Regions from separate parts of the Virgibacillus sediminis genome, predicted to be linked through region 1. Evidence: riboswitches for the same ligand, from Rfam matches in the RefSeq annotation. Region 1 holds a riboswitch; the other holds the start of a gene.
The links. A riboswitch is a leader RNA that binds a small molecule or an ion and turns the genes downstream of it on or off. The one in region 1 is predicted to bind ZMP and ZTP.
Positions count from the first base shown of each region.

Region 2: it holds a riboswitch for ZMP and ZTP, as region 1 does, so the genes downstream of both, serC (3-phosphoserine/phosphohydroxythreonine transaminase) here and ACFODW_RS16120 (phosphoglycerate dehydrogenase) in region 1, are expected to answer to the same signal.

Region 1 covers NZ_JBHRRZ010000039.1:71,733-76,169, reverse strand. The annotation lists gene ACFODW_RS16125 (glycoside hydrolase family 13 protein) at 187-1,857, shown strand; ZMP/ZTP riboswitch at 1,948-2,028, shown strand; gene ACFODW_RS16120 (phosphoglycerate dehydrogenase) at 2,178-3,377, shown strand; gene ACFODW_RS16115 (alpha/beta hydrolase) at 3,742-4,437, shown strand, end outside.
Region 2 covers NZ_JBHRRZ010000016.1:1,287-5,723, forward strand. The annotation lists gene folE (GTP cyclohydrolase I FolE) at 1-345, opposite strand, end outside; gene serC (3-phosphoserine/phosphohydroxythreonine transaminase) at 873-1,955, opposite strand; ZMP/ZTP riboswitch at 2,019-2,100, opposite strand; gene ACFODW_RS10200 (ABC1 kinase family protein) at 2,294-3,973, opposite strand; gene ACFODW_RS10205 (SMP-30/gluconolactonase/LRE family protein) at 4,248-4,437, shown strand, end outside.

The DNA.
Region 1 (4,437 bases):
CTCGGAATAGAAATAAATAAAGGGCCATATAAATAGGTAGTCCTGGGTGAAAAAGTAAAGCTTTAGAGGAAGGTTTCAATGAACCTGCGTCTATTGCTGTCTAATTAATCATGCAGCCAATTTGAGCCGTGTCAGACTGGGTTTCGATGGGGTGATGGAAGAAAATGAATAGCCAGGAGGATGTATATGAAGAGGAAATGGTGGAAGGAAGCAGTTGCCTATCAGGTTTATCCACGCAGTTTCAGGGATTCGGATGGGGACGGGATCGGTGACCTGCAGGGAGTCATATCTAAACTTGATTACTTAGAAGAACTAGGTATAGATGTTATTTGGATCTGTCCCATTTATAAATCCCCAAACGAGGATAATGGATATGATATCAGTGATTATCAGGAAATTATGAGCGAGTTCGGTACCATGGAAGATTTTGATCAGCTGCTTAGGGAAGTGCATCAACGCGGGATGAGGTTAATCATGGATCTCGTCATTAACCATACTTCCGATGAACATCCATGGTTTATAGAGTCGCGGTCTTCCAAGAAAAATCCCTATCGTGACTATTATATCTGGCGTGCCGGTAAAAAAGGCAAAGAGCCGAATAACTGGGAATCCATCTTCAGCGGCTCTGTCTGGGAATACGACAAGCATACAGACGAGTATTATATGCATGTTTTTTCACGGAAACAGCCGGATCTGAATTGGGAAAATCCGGCTGTTCGCCATGACTTGTATAACATGATAAATTGGTGGCTCGATAAAGGCATTGACGGTTTTCGAGTGGATGCCATTTCCCATATTAAAAAGCTGCCAGGGCTGCCAGACCTGCCTAATCCCAAAAATAAAAAATATGTTCCGTCCATGGACGGCCATAGAAACAAGGAAGGAATCCAAGTCTATTTGGAAGAGTTGAAGAGAGAGACATTCTCTAAATATGACATTATGACGGTTGGTGAAGCGAATGGTGTTACCATAGAAGAAGCTGATGAATGGGTCGGTGAAAAGAACGGGAAATTCAACATGGTCTTTCAGTTTGAACACTTGGATCTATGGGGGAAAAGCACCTCGGGCGGGCTGGATATCCATGCCCTTAAAGAAACGTTGACAAAGTGGCAAAAAGGGCTGGAGGGAAGAGGATGGAATGCATTATTCCTGGAGAACCATGACCAGCCGCGTTCCGTTTCCACCTGGGGAGACGATGGGGAATATCGTGAGCCGTCTGCTAAATGCCTCGCCACCATGTATTTTTTAATGCAGGGGACGCCATTTATCTACCAGGGGCAAGAAATAGGAATGACTAATGTACAGTTCAAATCGATGGATGATTATCAGGATGTTGCAATTCACAATCTTTACCGTACAGAGCGAGAGAAGGGAAAGAGTTATGAGGAGGTAATGGAAATCATTTGGAAAAACGGCCGTGATAATGCCCGGACTCCCATGCAGTGGACAGCTGGGAGACAAGCTGGTTTCACGGGTGGAACTCCCTGGATAAAGGTGAATCCTAATTATACCTTCATCAATGTCGAGCAGGAAAAGAGCGACCCTGAATCCATTTATCATTATTATAAGGAACTGATCCAGCTAAGGAAACAGAATGATGTCTTGGTGTACGGAAAGTATGATTTGGTTCTGGAAGGGCACGACCGGATATATGCCTACACCCGGAAGCTTGATGATAAAGTAATGCTTATTGTAAGCAACATGTTCAAGGAAAAAACAGTGTGCAGGCTTCCAAGCGATTTAATCGGAAAAGAGGCGGAACTCCTTCTGGGCAACTATAAAGCCGGCGGTAGGGAAAGGTTGGGCACCCTCCGCTTGAGCCCGTATGAGGCACGGGTTTATAATCTGATTAAATAAAACGGCTGCGTTTTTTTGGAAAAGAAGAATTTAGCAATAAATTAGCGGTTGAATATTGATATAAATATTGTTACTATAAAAGAAATGAAAGGGACTGTGTGTAACTGGCGAAACACGGATAACCGTGAGGGAGCACATAGTGACGATAAGCCGTTCGCCTGGGCAGAGGTAAGGGAATTTTTATTCCCTTACCTCTTTCTGTTTTTAGGAGGGATAGCCCGTATTCTATTGGTTTCTGACAGCGATAAGTGTATGAAGTGTAGCTGAAAAAAGCCTACATGAACCTGATCACTCTGCGAATTTAAAAGGAGGAAGAAAAAATGACTACCATCACGCTGAATAAGGTTAAAACAATAAAAACATTAAACAATATTGCCGAACGAGGACTTAATGTCTTTGATAAAGAACACTATGCCATCGATAATGATGATCCAAACCCAGACGCTATTGTTGCCCGCAGTTATAATATGCACCATATGGACTTCAATGATAACTTAAAGGCAATTGCTCGTGCAGGAGCCGGTGTCAATAATATTCCAGTAGACAGGTGTACGGAACAGGGAATAGCCGTATTCAATACACCAGGGGCCAATGCAAACGCGGTAAAAGAGCTGGTGCTGACTTCCTTGATAGCTTCATCCCGCAATCTTTTTGACGGCTTGAGCTGGGTGAAAAACTTGGATGGAGAAGAAGAGCGGATCTCTAAGCAAGTCGAAGCAGGGAAGAAGCAGTTTGTCGGTAAAGAAGTAAAAGGCAAGACGCTGGGTGTTATAGGACTAGGTGCAATTGGGGCACTTGTCGCAAATGATGCACTCGACTTAGATATGAATGTTGTTGGTTTCGATCCATTCATCTCTGTCGATACCGCTTGGAACCTTTCAAGGAAGGTACACCGTGCTATGACCATTGAAGAATTGTTTGCGAACGCCGATTATATTACGGTTCACGTTCCGCTCACAGATGATACGGCAGGAATGTTCAATAAGGAAACGTTCGCTCTTATGAAATCCGATGTACATATTCTCAATTTCTCCCGCGATGGGCTGGTGAATGAAGGGGATATGGCTGAGGCACTGAAAAGCGGAAAGGTCGGCAAGTATATTACTGATTTCCCTAATGAAAATGTGTTGAACATGCCGAATGCCGTACCTATCCCCCATCTTGGTGCATCAACGAAGGAATCGGAGGAAAACTGTGCAGTAATGGCCGCGAAGCAAGTGAAGGACTTCCTGGAAACAGGAAATATCAAAAACTCTATTAACTTCCCGAATGCTTCTCTTCCGTATACAGGAAAAAAACGGGTGGCAGCATTCCATCAGAATGTTCCTAATATGGTCAGCCAAATTATTTCTGTCCTTTCCAATTACAACCTGAACATCGCTGACATGGTGAACAGAAGTTTTAGGGATATGGCGTATACAATGATTGATATTGATGATGAGGTGAACGGCGACATCCTTCCTGTACTGGAGAAGGAAATCAGGGAAATTGAAGGCATTGTATCACTCCGCCTCATCTAATACAGTTATAACTAGCATCCCTGATTATCTAACCGGCCTGGAACAAATATGCGTTTTGCAGTTTAGTTATAATGTTCCAGGTTCTTTTCTTGTACAGTAGGTTTATTTTGGGCGTGAGTAGGATTGCAAAACTTCCACTCTGCCCTGTCCTGCATAGTTATGCCTTCTATTCTGAGCTTCTCCCAGTATAGAAGGCTCTTTTTTTGCGGGGAAAAGATGTAGTGGCTTCGGCTGTTCATTGATTTTACACCCGTTGTTAGGTAAGGTCTTCAAAAAATATTTGCTTTATTATATCCGAGTAAACTGATATAATTAATTTAATTTAATGATCAGAGATAGGATAATAGTTTAGGGGGAAGTTTTTATGACGGAGCGATATCCGGTTCTTTCAGGTGCAGAGTCGTTTTTTATGGAAGGTGGACAGACAGGTGTACTTATTTCACATGGATTTATGGGTACACCGCAAAGTGTCCGTTTTATTGGGGAGAAACTAGCAAGGGAAGGATATACAGTTCTTGCTCCAAGGTTGAAGGGGCACGGAACCAGCCCTTATGAGTTGGAGAAATGTACGTATCATGAATGGTATGGAGAATTGGAGAGAGGTTACAAGGAGTTGAGGCAGCATTGCAGCAGGGTCTTCGTTCTCGGGCAATCGATGGGAGGGACTCTGTCACTTTGGCTGGCCCGCAATAATGAGGGAATTGATGGGGTCATCTTGGTGAACCCTGCTTTAACCATTCCATCCTATGAGCATCTCCGAAAGAAAACAGTACCAAGATTCCTTACCGAAGGAGAGCCAGATATTAAAGCGAAAGGGGTACATGAAATCACTTTTGACAGCACTCCGCTCAAGTCGATTCAGGAACTTCAGAAATTAATGGACCTGACACCTGGGATTCTCCCAGAAATCACTTGCCCGGTACTAGGCATTAAATCAAAAGAAGATCATGTAGTTCCTCCACAAAATACTGATTACATTCTTGAGCATATCGCCTCTCCAGATAAGCAGAAGGTTGTGCTCAACAATTCTTACCATGTCGCGTCCATGGATCATGACAAA
Region 2 (4,437 bases), on a different contig from region 1:
TTTTCCATTTGGGATATACCCGACATGGGCGACACCTAAAAAAGGCGCAAAATGGTGCTCACACATGGAATAAAGCTCGATATCTTGGACCATCACCAGCTCCTGGTGGTCGACATCGAACACCTTTTCCAAATGGGCCTTGGGATCTTCCTTGTATCCCTCCGTATACTCAAGGAACGCCTTGAGGACTCTATCCGGTGTTTCTTCCAACCCTTCCCTGTCCGGGTCGTCTCCGCATAATTCTATCAATTCCCTTAAACCTGCCTTCACCGTCTGTGCCTGATGGATCTTCTTTTCCACATCCTTTGCCTCTCCGCTGAACAGATCTCGATTGTTTTGGTCCATACATGTATTATCAGTTAAAGACATATGCTTTTACCTCGCTTTATATATTAAACAACGTAATCGGAGCTTGTACCAAATCCGGTTGCCGATTACGTCTGAACGATTATTTTTATACATACTTATAGAATAATGTATTCTTTTCCCATTGGTCAATGAAACAAATTGGAAATGAGCAGAACATACAGGAAGGCCAATCACAATCAACGTTTTTTATCATACAGTGGCCTACCTCAGGAATTGCCCGATACTTATCATATGATCTGCCTTTGCAGGAGGAGATTAATCATGAATGAGTACCCAACCACCCTGTCAAAACTGTTGTGTTTTCGATTTCACACCATGCCCCTCCCCCTTTCCAAACATTTCCTACCCCTCACTGGAACATCTGCATAGGAACGCTCATGTTATTATAAGAAATTCCGCTGAAAATGTTATTACTTTTTCATTGGAGAGCAAGGGTTCAACGACCATGGAGAAAATCTTAATATGAAAAGGCGGATGACACTTTAGAATCATCCGCCACTTGTTTATTTATTTTTTGTTTCAAATTCTTCCATGAAATTAACAAGCTCCATTACACCCTGCATCGGCATCGCGTTATAGATGCTTGCCCGCATGCCTCCCACAGAACGGTGTCCCTTCAATGTTTCCAATCCTGCCTGCTTGGCTTCATCAATGAATGCTGCATCCAAATCATCTCCCGGGATGATGAACGGGATATTCATGATGGAGCGGCCTTCCTTTTCAACCGGGGATGCAAACAAGGTGGACGCGTCAAGATAGTCATAAATAAGCTGTGCCTTCTCACGATTGATGCGCTCCATTTCCTTGAGCCCTCCCAGGCCTTTAAGCCATTCAAACACAAGCTTGGCCATATAAATGCTGAAAGTAGGCGGTGTATTATACAAGGAATCCGAGTCACTGAAGGTTTTATAGTTCAGCATCGCCGGACAGGTTTCCGGGGCTTTTCCTATAAGGTCCTCGCGTATGATGACCACCGTCAAACCTGCAGGCCCGATATTCTTCTGCGCTCCGGCATAAATCAGCCCGAATTTGGATACGTCGATTTCTTCTGAGAGGATATTGGACGACATATCCGCTACCAGCGGCACATCCCCTGTATCCGGAATCTGCGAAAATGCCGTTCCTTCAATGGTATTATTGGTAGTGATATGTACATAATCCGCTTCAGGATCGATCATGCTGGAATCGATTTTGGGTATGTACGTGAAGTTTTTGTCCTCTGAAGAAGCAATCACCCGTACTTCTCCAAATTTCTCCGCTTCCTTGATAGCCTTTTTGGACCAGGAACCAGTATGGACAAAATCTGCCTTGCCGCTGTTTACCATCAGATTCATCGGTACCATCGCAAACTGCTGGGATGCTCCGCCCTGTAAGAAGAGCACCTGATAGTTATCCGGTATGTGCAGCACTTCCCAGAGTAATTGATTCGCCTCCGTGATGATGTCAGTAAACAGACCAGAACGGTGACTCAGCTCCATGACAGACATGCCGGAATCCTGATAGTCCAACAGTTCCTTTTGCGCCTTCTCCAACACCGGCAATGGGAGCATGGAGGGACCAGCTGAGAAATTAAATACACGGTTCATTTTAGCCACATCCTATTCTATAGAGTATCAACACTTAAAAAGGCAAGGAGCCATTTCCTTACCCTGATTTGCCCAGACGATCGGCTGCTCTATGTTATGTGCTCCCCTGCGGTTATCCGCTGCATCGTCAGTCACACATAAACTTTGTGTTAATTTTAACATATTTAGAATGGTTTTCAACGCCGTTTTCTATTAATTCGGCCGTTTTAAAGTATTTATTCGTTGCAGATAAGCAAGAATGGAGATAAATCAGCCGCCCGCTGAAAAAGCGAAGCATATTTCCGCAGCGGTTACCTCCACTCACATGATTTCTCCTGACATATACCCCTTTGTCTTCGTCAGAACCTTCCCGATTTGAAAATCGAATAGATCAGCCAAATAAACATAAGGATAGCGACCACAAATCCAATCTCGATCACCGGCAGGTTCCAAATGTACGTCGACTGTCCACCTATGGAAGAACCGATAATCAATCCGGCCATGATAATACTGAAAGACAACAGCACAATACTGAAGGACAACCGGTTGCTGATTTGGATCAACCGCTTTAAAAAGCCTTCCACTTTGGAAAAAGAAATCTCCACAGGGACCTTTCTTTTTCTGATGATGGCATACAACTCTTCGATATGCTCAGGAAAGTCGGCCACAATGTCCTTATAATCATCCAGCTGATGATACACATCTCCTGCCACTCTCTTTGGATGCAGCCGCTCCTTTAACAGTTTCCGGCCGAATGGCTCGGCAATTTTGACGATGCTTATATCCGGATCCAGCCTTTCTACGGTTCCCTCCAGTGTGAGGAGCGTTTTCCCCACCAGCGACAAATCTGCCGGAATTTCTATCCGATGCTTGGATGCGACGGAGAACAAATCATTCACTGCCTCTCCGATACTCACCTGACTGAATGGAACATCATAGTACTTCTCCTTGAGCCTATCTACATCCAGTCTGAGCTTGCGAATATCAATGTCATCAGGCACCAGGCCCATCCTGTATATCGCCTTTATGATCGCATCATTCTCCTGCCGCATCATGGCCACAATCAACGCAGAGAAATTATCCTTCATTTCCGGGGTAAGACGGCCGACCATTCCAAAATCGATAAGAACCACCGTATTATCTCCCCGTGCCTTTACATTCCCGGGATGGGGATCGGCATGGAAGAATCCTTCCATCAATATCTGATGGAGAACAGAATGGACCAGCCGTTCCGCTAACAATTTGGGAGTAAATCCTCCACTCATCAGGTTCTCCACTTCATCCAGCTTTGTACCCTCCAAGTATTCCATCGTCAGCACCTTTTCCGTGGTGTATTCCCAATACACCGCAGGAATACGCACCTTGGTATCCTTCCTGAACTGATGGGCGATCTTATGGGCATTCCGGCCCTCCCGTGTATAATCCAGCTCGGCGAGAAGAGAATCCGAGAATTCCTGCACGATATCCGTCACATGATACCTCGCCGCCCATTTCATCCGATGCTCGGCCAGTTTTGCCAAATGATGAAGTATCTCCAGGTCTGTCTGGACGTTTTGCTGAATATCCGGCCGCTGCACTTTGACAGCCACCTCCTGCCCCGAATAGAGGACGGCGCGGTGTACTTGTCCAATTGATGCAGCCGCAAGAGGAATCTCATCGAATTCAAGAAAAAGATCGTGAATGGAGGCATTTAGTTCCCTTCCAATAATCTCCTCAACTTCCTCATATGAAAAGGGAGGGACGTCCTCCTGGAGCTTTTCCAGTTCCCGGATGATATCTTCCGGTATCAAGTCACGTCTGGTGCTGGCAATCTGCCCAAGTTTTATAAAAGACGGCCCCATGTCCTCCAAAAACTTCCGGATCCTTTCACCGATTGTCAGTGTATGTACTTCCTCCCGGGTGTTCGTAATCAGCCGCTTCGGGATGGAGACAAGCTTATGAAGGCCCAGTTCTTTTACAAGAAATCCAAAACCATTGCGGGAAAAAGCAATGACAATCTCCCTGTACCGTTGTAAATGGCGAATTCTTCTTCTGAATATCGTAATCCCTCCTCCCAGTAAAAAGAGTTTCTTTCCCTTAATTACCCTGAATATCTTTTATTTTAACTTATATAGGTATGTTAAATGCACGCTTCTTATTCACCATATCAAAAACCGGCCGAATAGTCCGCTGATTGCTCTTTGTTCTTCAAACACCCACTAATTTCCGGTACAAATTCACGAAAACTAAGGGGTAATTCAATAGTTTCTATCGGAGGGCCAGCTACCTCTTGGGGAGAATTAGACTAGTAGACTAAAAAGGGGGATGTTATTCATGAAAAAATTGGCAGTGGCAGTGTTTATCATGGTATTCGGACTAGTAACAGTTGTGTCAGCATCATCTATCCTTGAGACCCAGAAGGTTCCAAAGGGAGAAAGGCATGACATGAAGGAAATCATACCAGCTCAGGCAAAGTGGGAGAAGGTAGCTGAGGGGAATGACAGGGACGGCAGATTCATGGAAG